2 regions of the Thermorhabdus hydrogeniformans genome follow, and region 1 is predicted to be linked to the other one. Evidence: a T-box and tRNA genes for the amino acid it is inferred to sense, from the RefSeq annotation. Region 1 holds a T-box; the other holds one or more tRNA genes.
What was found. The T-box of region 1 lies ahead of metG (methionine--tRNA ligase). A T-box ahead of a tRNA ligase gene usually reads a tRNA of that ligase, here a tRNA-Met.
Positions count from the first base shown of each region.

Region 2: it has a tRNA-Met gene. The T-box ahead of metG (methionine--tRNA ligase) is inferred to sense a tRNA for this amino acid. The anticodon was not compared.

Region 1 covers NZ_JBJYKD010000034.1:14,901-28,299, forward strand. Annotated here, with positions in the region: gene ACKX14_RS13475 (TatD family nuclease-associated radical SAM protein) at 1-453, opposite strand, end outside; gene ACKX14_RS13480 (DUF3794 domain-containing protein) at 588-2,351, opposite strand; gene ACKX14_RS13485 (hypothetical protein) at 2,620-3,087, opposite strand; gene ACKX14_RS13490 (DUF3794 domain-containing protein) at 3,132-5,213, opposite strand; gene ACKX14_RS13495 (TatD family hydrolase) at 5,408-6,166, opposite strand; gene metG (methionine--tRNA ligase) at 6,304-8,265, opposite strand; T-box leader at 8,415-8,704, opposite strand; gene ACKX14_RS13505 (ABC transporter ATP-binding protein) at 8,913-9,617, shown strand; gene ACKX14_RS13510 (ABC transporter permease) at 9,614-11,977, shown strand; gene ACKX14_RS13515 (efflux RND transporter periplasmic adaptor subunit) at 11,998-13,284, shown strand.
Region 2 covers NZ_JBJYKD010000024.1:34,591-40,210, forward strand. Annotated here, with positions in the region: gene tilS (tRNA lysidine(34) synthetase TilS) at 1-40, opposite strand, end outside; gene spoIIE (stage II sporulation protein E) at 362-2,713, opposite strand; tRNA gene ACKX14_RS11475 (tRNA-Glu) at 3,094-3,168, opposite strand; tRNA gene ACKX14_RS11480 (tRNA-Met) at 3,185-3,261, opposite strand; tRNA gene ACKX14_RS11485 (tRNA-Met) at 3,370-3,446, opposite strand; gene ACKX14_RS11490 (putative hydro-lyase) at 3,620-4,420, opposite strand; gene ACKX14_RS11495 (5-oxoprolinase subunit C family protein) at 4,438-5,442, opposite strand; gene pxpB (5-oxoprolinase subunit PxpB) at 5,502-5,620, opposite strand, start outside.

The DNA.
Region 1 (13,399 bases):
AAACTCCAGGACGGAATAAAAGGCTTCTTCACCGTACTCCGAATGACAGAGCTCGTTGTATTTCTCGGCGTTTTCCGCATTGAGGCTGATGGAAATAACGTCAACAAGCCCCTTGAACTGAGGGGTAACGTCTTCGCCGTATATGAGGTTGGCCTGACCGTTGGTATTTATGCGTACGGGCACATTCGGGTAATTTTTCTTCAGGTGGCGCGCCACGTCCAGCACAGTCTGGAGGCGCAGTAGCGGCTCTCCGTAGCCGCAGAAAACCACCTCTTTATAACCGGTGGGATCTCCGATGGCTTCTATGATTTCCCTGGTAGTGGGTTCTTTTTCCAGCCAGAGGTTATATCCGCCGACCCCCGGCCCCTGCTGCCTTATGCAAAATCCGCACCTGTTGGTACACCTGTTGGTGATGTTTAAATACAGGGAATTGCCTAACTTGTACGCTATCATCGCTTTGCACCGTCCATCAGAATCTGGTTAACACTTGATATTTTAACACAAGGGCTTAAATATGACAACTTAAATTATAAAAACAAAAATCCCGCATGTGCGGGATTAATTCCGGCCTTATACATATCATTTTTTCAAACGGGGTATCTTATATTGCAATCATCCACACCCAATCTCACCGTTGATGTTACCAGAATATCGACCTTCAGTACAACTTTCTCCAGCAGCTGGGTCTCGCTCAGCAGTTCAGGTATAACGCTTTCCACGGAGGGAAACGGGATGCATTTCATACCCGGGGCGGCACCCGTTAAATCCACGAAAAAGCTGAAATCCACGTCTTCCCCCTGCTCATATTCGATGTTGTCGGTGCCGATGTAAAAAATCTGCTTGTGGACGGTGCCCTGGATAATGACCTTATTGGTGATTACCTGACAAGTGATATCGGTTACGGCCGCCTCAATATTCCTTATCTTCTGAGCGGGTCTTTCCATTGTCACAATATCCTGGAGGAGCGTTTGCCCGGTAACCTCCCCTTTGACTTGCTCCGCCAATATGGTCTTGCCGGTTACCGGCAGTAAATTAAGCTCGGTATTTTGTGTCACTATCACAGAAAACTGCATTACCACTTTCTGCAGCAGGCCGGTCTCATTTTCCAGAGTGTAATTTATGGTTTCTATAACCGGCTTGACCTGGACGTTCATCCCGGGGCCGGCTCCGGTTACATCTACGAACAGGCTGAATGGCACGTCTTCCGCCTGGTGGTACTCTATATTGTCGGTGCCCACATAGAATATCTGTTTATGTAGTATCCCCTGAATGACCACCTTGTCGGTAATCACATCAGTGGTGATATCTTTTACCGCTGCGGTGATTTCATCCACCTTTTGAGCGGGATTGGAAAGCTGAACCGCGGTTTCTACTATGAGCTGCTGGGAGCCCTGGCCCGCCACCTGTGGAACATAATACAGCGGAGTTCCAATACCCGGTATCACTTCGAGCAATTGAGTGTCACTGACCACGGCCTTAAACACCAGAATTACCTTCTGGTGCACGGTGGTCGGGTCCAAAAGGGTATAATTTACGTGTTCTATGGTTGGAGTCACAGTGACATTCATACCCGGTGCGGCTCCCAAAATATCAACGAAATAACTCACAGGAATGAACTCCGTCTGATGGTGGATTACCGCATCTGCTCCCACGTAAAATATCTGTTTGTGAAGCGTTGCCTGAATGATTACCTTGTCCTGAATGACATCCGTCCTTAAATCATCCACCCGAGCCCTGATTTCCCGGATTTTGACCGCCGGATTCGCCAGGGTCACAGTGGATTCTACCATCTTCTGGATGGAACCTTCCCCAATCAAAACGGGAACCTGAATCAATGGGTCCATAATACCCCCTCCTTTTTGGTTTTTTTCAAATGTTATAATGTCGATGAACCCATCTCCCCCCTCCCGTCGGACTTTATTATTTTCATTTTCCGTTTGCTCCTGACCGTATTCCGCCCCTTCGGATTCTTTTTTGCCCTCCCCTTTAACTTCTCGCTCTCTTTCGCAAACCGCCTGCAATTTACCTTCCATTTCTACCGTTTGTTCCGGTATTTTTCGCTGTTCCTCTGCCTGTTCTTCTGTCATACGCTCGCAAATGTCCTCTTCGTGGTTTCCACTGCTTTCTATTGCATTTTGAATTTGTATTGCACTTCGAACATCATCTCTTTCAGCGATTTCTTCCAGAACGAGTTCTTTAAAGAAAAACGATTTGTCCCCTTCGTCCTCCACCTCCCCTTCTGGCATTTCGTCCGCAGTGTTTGACGGGCCTTTGACACGCAGTCTCACGAGAAAAAGGCAACAGGCCACAACAACCGCAATTATTACTGCGACTATAACCGGTGCTGCCATTATCTCTCCTCCTTTTATACTATGGCGGCCCGCCTTGAAGTGTTACAATACCCGAGCCAAAAAAAATTTTCATATATCGACTATTGGTTAATTTCATTATATGAATGATATCTTGAAAGGGTTCCGCATCAATCTTATGTCAAAAAGTAATTTTGCTTTGATAATTTACTAAGGGGTTACGGTGGATTAAGGCTGGCAGTCCCCTTATGCCATAACACCTCTTAAAAAACATGTAAAATAAAAAAAGAGGTTTACACCTCTTGCTCTTTCAGAAGTATTTTTCGCCGTCTCTTGTTACTATCCCTTCACTTACCAGCTTTTTCAATATGGGGGATAAGATTTTGTATTTAAGGTTCATGCTCTGGCTGATCTCGCTGGAAGTAATTCCAGGATGCCTTTTTATCATAATTGTCACCGCCTTTTCGCTGTTGGAAAGCACCGGCCTCCTGGATTCCTGTTTGCCGCATGGAGCTTCGCGAAGGCTGCCCCCGCAGGACACATCTTCGGGTTTCAAATCACCGGACGGATTTTCAGCGTCATCCTTTAAATACGGTTTTTTGCGGTAATAGGCCTTTACCGAAAAATCGCTGTCCAGAATCACCTGGTATTCTCCGTCGGGCAGCCTGCAAAGCGCATTTGCACCGTCGGGCCCGTCCCGCACATTAATCACTTCTACTTCTACCTGCGAGAAATCCTTAAAGAAAGCTGCTATCTTTTTTGCCAGATCCTGCATCATAATACTCACCCCCCGTTTTTAAAAAGTTTTTGAACCGCAGTCGCCTAACCGTTTTTAAAATAATAATTCTTTATAGAAATCTCAAATTCACTTTCCAGCATCTCGCCCCCGGCGGCAAGGACAACCTTTCTCGGCCTGGCCGCTACGTCCACCCTGCTTGCATCCAGGTTTTCCCTGCCCTTAATATAAAACCGGAATTCCAGCTCGTCGATGTCCTGGTGCACCAGATGATCCCTTCCGACATAAGCCGCATTTACCCGAAGCCTGCCCCCCACCCAGAAACCGGCCTCATCCGCCTCCATCCATTTTTCTATCCCATGCAGGGTTACATCTTTCGCAAAGAGTGCGGGCGCGGCAAGGGGCATGATGTGAGAAAGACGGCGCGTCCTCTCTTCTACAAAAACCTGCCGGTACCGCCGGTTCGAGGGATCCGGCGCCCCGGTCACAAGATACAGATCCTCCTGGCAGGTGGCCTCTACGTCAAAGCTCAATAAAAAAACCGTATCTAACCGGGTCGGGCCTACAATTTCCCCGGACACCTCCGTTATCCTTGCATTTACCTGCACCTGCATATCCTCTCGGCCGCCCCTCACATCCCCAAGCACTCCGAAAGGCACCAGATTTTTCCTGCAGCGGACGACTCCGTCGGCTCCAGCATAATAAACGTGGACGGCCAGCCCGCCCTGGATTAAAAACCTGTGATCCAAAACCGTTACACTCAGGTTTTCAACCTCACCCTTTATGTCCTCGACAAGCTTTACCGGATAATCCAGGACTATTTCGTTTTTTTCCATCAGGTCAATGGTCTTTGTCTCCATGATCTTTTCCACCCGGAAGAGTTCCCGTTCTATTCCTTCCCGTGGAATTATATCCACCACCGCCGGGGTGGACCTTCGGCAAACGGCGGTATATCCTATTTCCACCAGGGCTCTTATCTCCAGGCCCCCATCCTTTAAAACCCCCGAAAGGTGAAGTATCCTGGGTTTTAATTCATATGACACCGCGGTGTCCACATCAGCCGCCGGGTGGCTTCTGCAAAAGTTTATCTCGACATACCGGTACGCCGAAAGAAGATTTTCGCCTACGTAAAAAACTTCAACCCCCATTATGCCCTGGACCACCAGCAGACCTTCCTTTATCTCACAGGAAACCCCTTCAACCCTCCCGTACAAATCCACAAGATTGTTAACAGGCGGTTTTAGAAGGCAAATTTCCTCTATTAAAAAAGAAAACTCCCCCTGGCCTATCACTTCTTTTAACAGCAGTTCTTCTTTTACCACCTGATACCCGTCCTGTTCAAAATCCGTCACTACCAGGCTTTCCTCTTTCTTTAAAACCTTTACTTTCAACCTGCAGGCCATCATGATACCGTAATATCCCGCCTTAAGAGACGGCCGGCAGTGCACATCCGAAAAAGCCGCCGTAACCCTGGCAAGGTGTTCCGGTTCCGCCTCATCGCACGGAATGACCCTTTCAAGGGGGATGAATATCTGGCCGTGTTTTTCCAGGCCGGCTCCATCCACATAGAACACGTCCGCAGAAATCTCCCCTTCTACCGCTACAAGGCCTTTTAAAACCCTTGCTTCCACTCTATCCATATGGGGCCTTACGGCTATAATCCTCCGGCAGTCGGATTTTTCAAAAAAACCCGTTATACCGGCCACATCCGTTTCTTCCTTTATAACCCGGAAGGTCGCTATCCTCCCCGTCCTTGCCTCCAGCGTCTTCGCAAAAGCAGCCGGCCTTTCAATCACGGCTTCGAGCCTGAAGTTTAATAAAAAATCCACCGAAAGAGTATCCTCCGCCAGATGATATTGCCGGATTTCCGGGACACAGGCAACTCGCACTTCCATCCCGTCGAGGACTTTTTCCGGGTAAAAAACGTACCTGACCGGCCGCCTGACTTCAACACAGCGGAGGGTGCCTTCCCTGCCCGAAAAATACACGACCGCCGCGAGGGTTGCGGAAACTACCACCGCCCCCTTTTGAATACGGTGATCCGCATCCTTAACTTTCGACACCACGTCGGTTACGTTGGCAGGGCAGGGTTTCAGCTTTATATCCTGCTTCAATTCCTTTGTATAAACTTTCTCCCACAGGATTTCTTCGGTTCTAAAAAGTTCCAAGGTTACCTCCCTCCATTATAATCTTTATGAAAAAAAATCCCCTTTTATGAAAAAAATGCTCGGGAAATATTCGGGGACCCGGAGCATTTTTAACCTTGGCGGTTCAGAACATAAATATCACACTGGAGTTTTGGAAAAAAGTCGGGAGACCGGGTGAAGGGCCAAAACCGGTGGATGTGGTCGCAGAGATGTATCTACATTAACTTAAACAGCTCCCGGGCATTTGATGTAGTGGTTTTTTCCACCTCCTGCAAGGTAATCCCCTTAATATGGGCCAGGGCTTCAGCTATAACTCTCACCCTGGTGGAGTCGTTTCTTTTGCCCCTGTAGGGCTCGGGTGAAAGGTAAGGGCAGTCGGTCTCCAGCAGGATTTTTTCTAAGGGCAGCTTTGCCGCCACTTCTTTGGGCCTTTTTGCGTTTTTAAAGGTAATGGGGCCGCCGAAGGAAAAATAAAACCCCATGTTCATGAACTCTCCGGCTATCTCGTAGCTCCCGGAATAGCAGTGCATGAGGCCTCTTTTTATACCCGAACGCTTTAAAATTTCCAGGGTGTCCCCGTGGGCCTCCCGGTCATGGACCACCACCGGAAGGCCCACTTCCTTTGCCAGTTCCAGCTGCTCCGAAAAAACTTTCTTTTGAATTTCCCGGTCGGAAAAGTCGTAATAGTAATCAAGGCCTATTTCCCCAACGGCTACCACTTTTGGGCTTTGAGCGAGGTTCCGCAAGATCTGGAGGTAGCCTTCCGGGGCTTTCCGGGCCTCGTGGGGGTGAACCCCCACGCAGGCGTAAACAAAATCGTACCTTTCGGCAAGTCTTACGGAAAATTCACTGGTATGGAGGTCTGAGCCGGCATTTATGACAAATATTCCCGCCTCTTTTATTTTTTGAATAACTTCTTCCCGGTCGGGGTCGAAGGCATCATCGTCCAGGTGGGCGTGGACGTCTACAAGCATAAAACCTCCTCCTGCGCGCTGTAATCTCATGACCCGCCGGTTAAATTTAAATCCTGAGTTTATCTTTATAATCAGTAAATTCATCGGCGCGGGGTCATGACCGGTATGAAAATAACTTTCTGCACCGAAATCAAATTTTATTTCACTTTCGCACCGGATTCTATGTCTTCATCGACAGTGATAAGCGTGAGTTTTCCGGCGTTGGAAGCGGCGAGCAGCATCCCCTGGGATTCGATACCCCGGAGCTTTGCGGGCTTCAGGTTCGCCACCACCACTATTTTTTTGCCTACCAGCTGTTCGGGAGCATAATGCTTTGCGATCCCGGCGACTATCTGACGGCTCTCGTCGCCGATTTTTATCCGAAGCTTGAGGAGCTTGTCGGCGCCCTTCACTTTTTCGGCCTCCAGCACCTCCGCCACCCTGAGGTCGAGCTTTGCAAATTCTTCAATGGAAACCAGGTTCGCGGCCGCTTCTTCGGCGGGCTTTACTCGAGCTTCAACGCCGTTTCGCCTGTCATCAATTTGTTTTTCCCCATCCCCCGCCGTCTTGACAATGTCTTCGGGTTCTTCAATCCTGGGGAAGATGATTTCCTTTCTTTCAACGCAAAGCCCTGCCGGCAGTTTGCCCCATGTCTTTACGCTCTCCCACGTGGCAAGACTTTCATCGGCTATGCCCAGCTGCTGCCTAATTTTGGCCGGGGTGTTGGGCATAAAGGGCGATATGTGCACCGATATGATGCGGAGGGCCTCCGCCAGGTTGTAGAGCACGGTGGAAAGGCGGTCTTTTTTGTCGGGATCTTTTGCAAGGCTCCAGGGCATGGTTTCATCGATGTATTTGTTGGCCCGACCGATGAATTTCCATATCTCCTGAAGCGCGCCGGAAAACTCCAGACCGTCCATCAACGTTTCCACCCTGCCGGGCAGGGCCTCGGCCATCGCCGCAAGCTCCCTGTCGATTGCTTCGGCGGGACCGGGGGATGGAATCTTTCCGCCGCAGTATTTTTCAATCATTGTAACGGTGCGGGAAAGCAGGTTCCCCAGGTCGTTGGCCAGGTCAAAGTTTATCCTGTCCACCAGTGCCTTGTTGGAAAACACTCCGTCGGCCCCGAAGGGAATCTCCCTCAAGAGGAAATACCTTACGGCATCCACGCCGTAAAGGTCCACCAGCGCCCTGGGGTCTATCACATTGCCTTTGGACTTGGACATCTTGCCGCCTTCCAGTATAAGCCAGCCGTGGCCGAAGACCTTTTTGGGCAGCGGCACACCTAAAGCCATGAGCATGATGGGCCATATGATGGTGTGGAACCTGACTATTTCCTTGCCCACCAGGTGTACATCAGCGGGCCAGTATTTGTTAAACAGCGCGTCATCCTCCAGGGAATAGCCCAGAGCGGTTATATAGTTTGAAAGGGCGTCGATCCAGACGTAAATCACATGCTTTTCATCAAAGGGCACGGGAATACCCCAGTCGAAGCTGGTACGAGAAACGCACAGGTCTTCAAGGCCCGGTTTCAGGAAATTGTTTATCATCTCTCTCTGCCGGGAAGGCGGCTGGATGAATTCCGGATGGCTTTCGATGTACTCGATCATCTTATCTCTGTATTTGGAGAGTCTGAAGAAGTAAGCCTCTTCCCGAATGAGTTCCACGGGGCGACCGCAGTCGGGGCACTTGCCGTCCACCAGCTGGTGCTCCGTGAAAAAGGACTCACAGGGTGTGCAGTACCATCCTTCGTATTCACCCTTATATATGTCTCCCTGGTCGTATAACTTCTGGAAAATGTTCTGGACGGCTTTGACATGGTAATCATCGGTGGTGCGGATAAAGTGATCGTAGGAAACATCCAGTGTCTTCCACAGTTCTTTAATCCAGGCCACAATTTCGTCAACATACTCTTTGGGGGTCTTGCCGGCCTCCTCGGCCCTGCGCTGAATCTTCTGGCCGTGCTCATCGGTGCCGGTGAGGAAAAAAACATCGTAACCGGTGAGCCTCTTGAACCGTGCCATGGCGTCGGCCGCCACCGTAGTATAGGAATGGCCGATATGAAGTTTGTCGCTGGGGTAGTATATGGGTGTTGTAATGTAAAAGGTTTTCTTTTCCATGTGATTTCCTCCTTCTATTTATTTTTTGTTTCATTTTTCACCGGAGCGGTTAAAGCGCCCAACCTGCGGTACTCCCGCCGGGAGAAAAGTTTGTTGTCGGCAAAAAACGCCCCGTCAATAAAACCGTCAACAAAAATCCCCCGCCCCCGTAAAGGGGCGAGGGACTTCCTCGCGGTACCACCCTAATTTGCCCGTGAAAGGGCCTCGGCCAGGTACGGGAAACGAGTTTCTCCCATCCGCGCGCACAGCCAAAAGCGCGAAACGGAAAAACTTTTCCGATACCCGAAGGCTTTTTAACGGGCCTTAACCGTTGCCGCCTACTTTGCTTCGACGGCCCGACTCCGGGGCCATGTTCGGCAGGGTCTTCGGAACCGGCTCTCACCTCGCCCGGCTCTCTTTGTCCTATCCCCCTGCTTACTCTTCCCTTCATGGTCTTTAAAAGTATGTCAGCAATTATATACCACAATATGTAACAAAAGTCAAGCGCGCCCGCAGGGGCCGACCGGGTCCAATTGCCCCTTTTGTCGTTGATGTTTTAAAAGCAGGCGGTCTCAAACGCGTTTACATTGACGTAAATTTAAAGAAATCATATAATTATCTTGCTACATACCTACCGGCCGGTATGCCCCGAAAAAAGGAGGAAGCCGATGGACGTTATCTTGAAAGCCCGGAACCTCACCAAATATTATCAGATAGGCGAAATAAGGGTGGAGGCATTAAAGGGGGTAACTTTCGATATATATGCGGGAGAATTCATTGTGGTGCTGGGCCCCAGCGGGTCCGGGAAAAGCACCCTGCTGAACCTCATCGGCGGCATGGATGTACCAAGCTCGGGTGAAATTTATTTCAAGGGCAGACCCCTCCACGGCGCCCCGGAAAAAGTCCTCACGGAATACAGGCGCGATGCGGTGGGATTCGTGTTTCAGTTTTACAACCTCATGCCCGATTTGACCGCCTACGAAAATGTAATGCTGTCGGTGGAGATCGCCAAAAACCCCCTGAATGCGAAGGAAGTTCTGGAGCACGTCGGTCTTGCCGACAGGGCCGACCATTTTCCGGCCCAGCTGTCGGGCGGCCAGCAGCAGAGGGTGGCCATCGCCAGGGCTGTGGCCAAAAACCCGGAGATACTGCTGTGCGACGAGCCCACCGGGGCGCTGGATTCTTCCACGGGAATACAGGTGCTGAAGGTGCTCAGGGATTTTAACCGCATGTATAAAAAGACCGTGGTGGTCATCACCCATAATGCGGCCATTGCAAAGATGGCGGACCGCGTTTTTTATTTAAAAGACGGGAGATTGGAGCGCATCGAAAATGTGCCAAATCCCCTGCCGCCCGGGGAGGTGTCGTGGTGATACTGAAAAGCAAGATGTGGCGGGACATCGGCGAAAATAAAACGGCGTATGTCGCCTGTGCTGTTGTTATCGTCATAGGGCTTATGACATATACTTCCATGCAGTTGGTCAGAGATAATCTTGCTGTCGCCAGAGAGGAGTTTTACAGGCAGTATCATTTTGCCGACGGCTTTGCAAAAATCCGGGCGATGCCGTATTCCCGGGTAGAAAAGCTCGAAGAAGTAGAGGGCATAGACCAAATCCAGGGGAGGCTGGTGCATGACGTCCGGGTTTTGATGCCGCAAAAAGAGAAAAATGTGTATTTGAGGCTGATTTCCCTGGACACGGACAAATCCGATAGTCTCAACGGAGTAAAATTGTCCAGGGGTTCGTTTCCCGGCGAAGGAGAAAAGGCTATAGTTCTGGCTGACAAGTTCTTCGACGCCAACCGGCTCTCTCTGGGCGATACGCTTACGGTGATCATTGAAGGCAAAAAGGTGGAGCTTAAAATTGCCGGGACAGGTCAGAGCCCGGAGTATATTTACGCCATGAAAGACGTTCAGACCATTTTCCCCGATCCACAAGCTTTTGAGGTGGCATATATGCCTTATGATGTCATGGAAGGCCTGTTCAATCAGAAAGGGACGGTCAACGATATATCGTTTACTTTAAAGCCGGGTTACGGGTTTGACGATGTAAAAGAACGGCTTGAGACGGAGCTGGAAAAATACGGCCTGGAAAGCTTAATTCCGGCCAGGGACCAGATGAGCAACGCCATATTGACCCAGGAATTGAAGCAGCTGGAAAAGACCTCCAGAAGCGTTCCGCTGCTTTTTCTCTTAATTTCTGCCATTATACTGTACATCATGCTCAAAAGGCTGGTGGAATCCCAGCGGGGGCAGATAGGGACCCTCATGGCCTTTGGATACAGGAAGGGCGAGATCCTTTTTCACTATCTTTCTTACGGCCTGATAGTGGGCGCGGCCGGAGGCGTGATGGGAGGCATTCTCGGCACGGCCCTTTCCGCATCCATGACAAAAATGTATCAGGAATTTTTCAGCCTGCCCGGGCTTGCCGGGAGGTTTTCTGTAAAATATTTTCTTTCCGGCATATTGTTGTCGGTGGGCTTCAGCCTTATTGGAGCTTTTGAGGGGGCAAAGGGGATTTTAAGGCTGAAGCCGGTGGACGCCATGCGCCCGCCGGTCCCGGTATTTAACAGAAAATCGCGGCTGGAGCAAATACCGGGTTTCTGGGCGGCTTTTACGGTACAGGGGCGCATGGCCGTAAGAACCATGCTCAGAAATAAGGGCCGGAGCTTTTTTACTTTTATCGGAATCGTATTTACCTTCAGCATCATGGCCTCGCTGTGGTCCATGATGAGTGCCAGCGATGTTATGATAATAGACCAGTTTACAAAGGTTCAAAAATATGATATTAAGATGACGTTCACCCGAGCCGTGCCTTCAAATGAAGCGGTAAGCGAGCTGGCCAAGGAAAAAGGAGTAAAGCGAGTCGAACCGGTGGCGGAAGTGCCTGTGAGCCTTCAGTATCAGCAACACAAAAAAGATGTGGTGGCTCTAGCGCTGGTGCGGGATTCGGAGCTTTATACCCCTGTTGATAAAGGCGGGGACCGGGTACCGATCCCCGAACATGGAATGTTGCTGTCCGAACAGATTGCCCAAAAATTAAATGTCGGAGCGGGAGACAGGATACGGGTAGAAAGCCCGTGGGCCAGGGAGTCGCCGGTGTATGCGGAAGTGGCGGGGATAATTCCCCAGTACCTCGGCTCCAACGTATATATGAGCCAGGATTACTGTTTTAAGCTGCTTGGGCAGGGTAAAATGGCTACATCAGTCTTTATAGCCATGGACAATAATTATATTCCCGCTCTAAAGCAAAAATACTTTACCTCAAAAGTTGTAAGCACAATCGAGGAGAGGCGGCAGACCATAGATAAATATAGGCAGCTCATGGGTTCCTATTCGTATACGATATGGATGATGGCGCTGCTGGCGGTGATAACGGGTTTTGCCATAGTTTACAACTCAAGTATAATTACGCTGGCCGAAAGGAAAAGGGAACTTGCTTCCCTTCGGGTCCTGGGAATGCGGCCGGGGGAAGTGATGGAGGTAATTTCGGTGGAACAGTGGTTTATAGGCATTTGCGGCATTCTGGCAGGCATTCCCCTGACATTTGCTATAAATCTGGGGATATCCAGAAGCATGAGCAGCGAGCTTTATTCGATACCGGCAGTGACAGACCCGTGGGCACTGGTGCAGGCTCTGGCAGGGACGGTACTCGCCATATGGCTGGCCCTGCGGTGGATAGCCCGCAGGGTAAATGAGCTGGACCTGGTGGATGTCTTGAAGGAAAGGGAATAACGGTGAGGGAGTGGAGGAACATGAAGAGGCCGGTGAAAATGGCATTGATAATTGCCATTGCCGTAATCGTTGCGGCGTATGCGGCATTTAACGCAATGCAACCCCTTAAAGCTGAACTTATAGAAGTAAACCCGCAGACGGTGTCGCTGGATTTTAAGGAAGAGGGAATTGTGGAAGCGGCATTGGACCGCCCTGTCTATAGTATGGTAAGCGGAGAAATCACAAATCTTGCGGTGCAGGAGGGTCAGCGGGTATCTAAAGGAGCCCTGCTGGTGCAGATTAATACAAAAGATATGCAATACCAACTGGCACAATTGAAGGCCCAGCGCAAAAGTCTGGAAGGTCAGGAAGAAAAAACGTTCCAGGAAATCGAGCAGCAGTTAGAAGGGCAGAAGCTCGCGCTGGAGGAAACACAACGGCAATTAGACAGGAGCCGGGAAGATTACCAGAGGACGAAAACCCTGTTTGAAAGCGGTGCGGTGCCCGAAGTGGAGCTCGAGGCCGCCGAAAATGCGGTAAAGCGGCTTGAAAATGAGCTTTTGCAGCAGAGGTCGAAGCTTCAACTTTTGATGGAGCAGGTCGCCCCCATGGGGGCGGGTACTTCCGGAGAAATACCCGCCCAAAACCGCATCGGGAACACCCCTGCAAAGCAGTATTTCCAGGGTATGATTGAAGCGGTGGACGCCCAGATAAAACAGCTGGAATATCAGATTGGAAACAGCCGCATTACCGCTCCCGTCGACGGCATTGTACAGGAAGTTGACGTAAAGCCAGGGATGGTGGTCTCGCCCCAGATGCGGCTTATGAAAATTGTGGGCACGGGCAGATATGAGATAAATACTTACCTGCTTGCCGAAGATGTGCTCCATGTCAGGGAAGGGATGAAGGTTACACTCATTCAAAAAAGGAAAGATGGAGATTACAGGTTCTACGGGATCGTTAAATCCATCGCCCCTTCGGCTGTCGAAAAAGTGTCGGCTCTGGGCCTCATTGAGCGAAGGGTAAAAGTTACCGTTCAGCCTGAGGGAAATATGCCAGAGCTTCGGCCGGGATACAGCGTGGATGTGGAGTTTCGGGTGCTGGAGCAGAAGGATAAAATGGCGGTGCCCAAAACATGCCTTTTCCCTTACGAAGGTGGGGACGCCCTCTGGGTCGTGCGAGACGGCCGCGCCCGGGTCCAGAAAGTAACAAAAGGGATGGAAACCCAGGAACTGGTGGTCATTGAGCAGGGCTTAAAGCCCGGAGATAAAGTCATAAAAAATCCCCGGCTCGAAGGTCTGAAGGAGGGGAAAAAGGTCCGGGGATAAGGGTCGAGTTCGGCCCGCCGGGCTTTGCGCAAACCATCACTGTTATTTTTTCACAGGTAAGATCATCTATGCGAAGTAATCTTTTCATTACATACTCAACATCGGTCTTTGTATC
Region 2 (5,620 bases), on a different contig from region 1:
CCGCTCCTTTGATGCCCGGCTGAAATCTATAATTTGTCACCCCTGCATGCCGCCCCCGCCGCCTGAATCAAGCTCAAAAATGTTTCTTGCTTACTCTGCGGCGCCTGCGGCCGTCACGAATCACCGGCGATGAGTTTCTACAATAGAATCATAAATAAATAATATGATGTTCTGCGCATATTTTCAACATTTTTTACTTTCTTATTCGATTTTTTCCTCATTTTGAACATAAAAAAAATCGGTCCGGACAAAATTTTGATTCTGGTGCAGAAACCGCTGCCGGAGTTGCCAAAAGCACTTCACACCAGAAGCATTTTTTGTGTTCGGACCGATTCACTTTTTTGTAGGCACAGGGTTTAACCTATACCGACTTCTCCCATATCCTCGCCACCAGCACGGTCATGTCGTCCCTTGCGGGGGATATTTTTTTGGCGCACTCGAGTATCCCGTCGGCGATTTCCTGGGGATTGGACGTGCGGGCCTGAGCCAGCAGCCTCCGCAGGGCCTCATCCCCGTTTTCCCGCATTGAAAAGGAGTCCAGCACTCCGTCGGTCACCATAACCACCATATCCCCGGGCCTGAGGTGCCGTTCCGAAACCACCGGAGAAATGTCGTCCATTATTCCCACCGGAAAGCTGCCTCCTTTTATTACTTCCACCCTGCTGCCGCGCTTGACAAATCCCGCCGCGGAGCCTGCCTTTATGAATTCCGCTTTGCCGGTGTGGGTATCAATGAGTGCCAGGTCTGCGGTGGAAAAGCTCTCCTCGCAGGCGCACAGTCCAACGGCCGAATTGGTTATCTTTAGGGCCGAACTCCCGTCAAAACCGGCTTCCAGCAAGCGTTCCAGAAAAGCCAGAGTCTTCCCGCTATGCCTGGCCGCCATTTCCCCGACCCCCATACCGTCGCTCAAAGCCAGCAAAAATTTGCCGTTTTTTAACTCCAGAAAAGAAAATCCGTCGCCGGAAACGCCCATACCCTCCCTGGCCGTACCCGCCACTCCTACGGCCACCCCGTAAGCTCCGGATGAAACGGCCTTCATCAAGCACCTGGAACCCCCGCTCTTTAAAGGGCATTCCACTTCTTTTATTTCAAACTTCTTTCCCAGCACCTCCGTCAGCGCCGCCGGTATACGGGATTCGCACTGCCTTTCCCCCAGACACGGTTTTTTTGCCATTTTGACCCGGTATTCCCGGCGGTCTTCTTCGATATGCAGCGCTTCCATCCTCACGCCGAGCCGGGCAAGGCTGTCCAGCAATTTGCCCTCCGGATACCCGTCGTATTCGTCAAAAGGCCAGTTTTCAGCCAGAGCCTTGATAATGCCCGCGGCTTTCTTAAAACGGCCGCATATCGTATCGCGGGTGTTTCTTACAATGGAATTCACCCTCTGTTCCAGGTTATATACAGCGCTCTGTTCCCTGACTATCCTCTTTATATCGTCAATCCTGCCGCACCGCGCCTTAAAAAGGTAAGGCAGGATATGCGATACGGGATTTTCTTCATAATTCCTTATCAATTCATAAAAGGCATGCACGGTCCTGCTATTTTCCCTCTCCCAGCAGGTCCTGCAAAGTCCGCATGTGGAACAGACCCTGCTCCTGGCCTCCTTCATAACCCTGTCGAGGTATCCCTTCCGCAGGGCTTCCCTTTCGTCGTTTAAAGGCTCCAGAAAGCTTTTGCCCATTTCCTCCAGCAGAACGGCCATATCATAAAGCTCCAGCCTGGCGAGGTTCACCGCACCGGGACCCGGCACGGCGGCCGCCGGCGATGCCTCCAGGTAAAACTTCATCCTTTTAATGGCCGGCTTCGGGATCATCAGGAACAGCCCCACCGCAACAATAAGCGCCGGCAGGGGGATTATGCTTTCACCCATTGAGTTTACGTAGAGGTTGTACAAGATGTATCCCAGGACAAAACCCGCCGCCGACCCCGGCTTGCCCAGCCTGTGAAACGTGCCTGCAACAAGCCCTGAAAAAGCCATAATTGCCGCAAACCACGGCGACAGGGCCAGAGAAGACCCGGTGACGCCGATTATAATACCCGCAGCCGCTCCCGCCCCGGCGCCGTTTATGAGAGCCATTACCAGCACCGCCAGGACCCCGAGCACATCTTTAAGGTTTACCCCGGAAAATTCCAGACCCTGCGCCATGGGAAGTAAAACCCCGGCCAGTACGGCCAGGCATATATTTTTTTCCGCCTCTCCCACTGGCACCCTGAAAACCCAGTGCAGCCCACCCGGGATTATGAAAATCATTATGCATGAGAGGCCGCATTCCATGACAAGAAGCAGCAGATCGTAGGGGGAATAACCCCCTGTCACCAGAAATATGAGCCCTCCAAGGGCGTTGGATATAAATACCAGGGCCGCCGTCAGAAACTCTCCGGGCTTTAAATGCTTTTGGAGCACGGTAAAAGCCGCGGTAAAAATCGCCGTGGCGAAAAAGTATCTCAAGGCGGCGGGACTTTTCACGGCCGATACTATTCCCAGCAAGGAAAACAAACCCGCCGCCGCAAATTTTTCCCTGTAAAGGGCCGCAGCCGCGGTAAAGGAAAGACCAAAGGGATACAGCCCGTTTAGAGAGGCTCGTCCAAAACAGAACGCCAGCAGGGAAAGCCATAATGATTCCGATGAAATAATGCCTGTCAAATTGAGCGACAGGGAAGAAATTTTGCCTTTATTAAATTTTTGGAATTCTATCTGGGCTTTGTTTATCAAGTAAATCACCTACCATGTTTTGTTGGTAGGTTTTATTATATATCAAGGGGTTAGTAAAAATTGTCAATCAAGAGGGGCGATTTTAAAAAATCGTATGACATAAATTCCAATTATCATACAGTTTTTGAAAAAATTCAGGCTTCCAGGCTTACCCGTTTTCTACAGTTTGTGTCATCTGGTGGATTGATAAAGTTCTTTTGCTGTTTTCCACAGACATGTCAAAACTCGACTTCTAAATAATCTGCAATGGTCTGGCTCTATGGTGTCCCGGCCGTCACATGTTAATTTTACTTACTCTGCTGCATGACATGCGGGTTCCATTACAAAAAAATAAGCCGCCCGATAGCGGCTTTTTTCTTAATAAATAAAATATTAAAATATGGTGACCCTGCGGGGATTCGAACCCCGGTTACCGCCGTGAAAGGGCGATGTCTTAACCACTTGACCACAGGGCCGTATATAAAATATAAATGGTAGCGGCGCAGGGATTTGAACCCCGGACACTGCGGGTATGAACCGCATGCTCTAGCCACCTGAGCTACGCCGCCACGTAGTGATGCGAGAAATAGGAGGTGTGATGTGAGATTAAGCAGGATTTTGCCTTTCGGCAAATTCACATATTCCCGCTTTCAACTTCTCACTTGGCACTTCTGATATGGTGGCGGGGGCTGGATTTGAACCAGCGACCTCCGGGTTATGAGCCCGACGAGCTACCAGACTGCTCCACCCCGCGTCATCCAAAATCACGACACAGTTTATATTCTACAATAAAAATTCCGTCCCGTCAAGACCCCCAATATAGAGCCCCTCCATAAAGGTCCTCATAAAACGCTTAATCCTCACATCGCAGCCCCGATAAAAGCCTCATTAGAGCCCTTATATAACAGCCGCAATGAAAAACCGCAGCTAGAACACGCTTAACATCTCTTCTTTCAAATCCGTTATAAACATGTGGCCGGGGGAATGGGTTATCATGATCCCGGGTTTTGATTTCATTGCCACAGCCTGCGGAGTAACCCCGCAGGCCCAGAAGACGGGTACTTCCCCTTCCCTTATCTCCACGGCGTCGCCAAAATCCGGTTTATCCAGAGAAGCTATCCCGATGCTTCCCGGGTCCCCGATATGGACGGGAGCGCCGTGTACCGCCGGAAACCTGGATGTTACCTGGACGGCCCTCACCACAAGGCTCTGCGGGATGGGCCTCATGCTTACCACCATTTGGCCCCGAAAGATTCCGGCAGGCCTTGTCTCAATGTTTGTAATGTACATGGGCACATTTTTGCCTTCTTCAATGTGCCTAACCGGGATATTATTTTCCAGAAGGGCTTTTTCAAAGGTAAAGCTGCAGCCCAGAAGAAACGCCACAAAGTCGTTCCGCCAGTAATCCCTTATATCCTGAACTTCGGCTTCCAGCACGCCGTTTTTATAAACCCTGTATTTGGGTATATCGGTCCGTAAATCCGCCCCTTTTGCAACGCCTTTGGGTTCCGCGCTGCCCGCGTCCGTGACATCCAGAACGGGACAGGGCTTGGGATTTCTATAGGCAAAAAGTAAAAAATCGTAAGCCAGATCTTTGGGGAGGATTACAAGGTTGGCCTGAGTGTAGCCGAGCGCCACACCGCAGGTGGGGCCGGTCAGCACGCCTTCACGGATCAATCTCCTGGCATCGGGTGCTTTAAGATTTTTGAAATCTACTTTTTCAGCCATTATACCACCCCAATATTTTAAAGCGTCTCCACGCTCACGTCATAAGACCTGCCGTTTACGTTTACGTCGAAATATCTCAGCGGTTTCAGAGTCTCCCTGATTTTTTTGATTTTATGTTCACTTTCCATTAAAATCCTGTGGGCCTCGGAAATGTCCACCGCTTTAAATCTCAACCTGTCGCCCGGCTTTAACTGCGCAAGCTGGGCCAGGTCAGCAGAAATGACCGTCGCAATCTTTGTGTAACCGCCGGTGGTCTGGGCGTCCTTCATCATTATAATGGGCTTTCCGTTTCCCGGTATCTGGACGGCGCCGGGCAAAAGCCCGTCGGTTATTATGTCATGTTTTTCTATGGCCCTTATCTCCGGACCCTCCAGCCTGTAACCCATCCTGTCCGAATCCTTGGTAATTGTATATGTGGAACTGAAAAAAAGTTTAAGGGCTTCTTCTGTAAAGTGGTCGCTCTGGGGGCCGGGTATCACCCGGATCTCGGCCTCATCGGAGTATGAAGGGATGAACTCATCCAATACCTTCCTGAAAATGGAAATCGAACCGGCGTCTTTGCTGGAAAGGATGTCGCCTTTTTCTATGCGCCTGCCCCTTACTCCTCCTATGCCGCCGCGAATGTATGTGGATGCACTGCCCATGATCACATCCGCCTGGAACCCTCCGGAAACGGCCAGATACGCCCTGCAGCCGGACTTTATAGCCCCAAAGGACAGGACATCCCCCTTCCTTACCGGAAAGGAAGACCAGCACGCTCTCGGAGAACCGTTCACCAGAGGCGGCATTTCCGCTCCGGCCACCGCCACCGTCACATCTTCCATGACTTCGAGGGTCGGCCCCATGACGGTTATTTCGAGGGCGGGGGCCGATTCGTCGTTGCCCGCCAGAATGTTGGCCACCCGGAAGGAAAACTCATCCATGGCCCCGGCCGTGGGGACCCCCTGGCTTTCATACCCGAACCTGCCCATATCCTGAATTGTGGTAAAAAGGCCGGGATTTATCACCTTGAAACACTCCACTTTTTCTCCCTCGCTTTAAAAGTTACTGTCAGCTTTTAATTCCTGGCCGCGGGCAGGATTTACCCGCCGTCATATTCGTAAAACCTGACCCTGTAAATACCCCTGTTTATCTCGTCCTCAATTTTATAAAATTCGTCCTCGCTTATGCGCACGAATTTGATGTAGTTGCCGGCTTCCA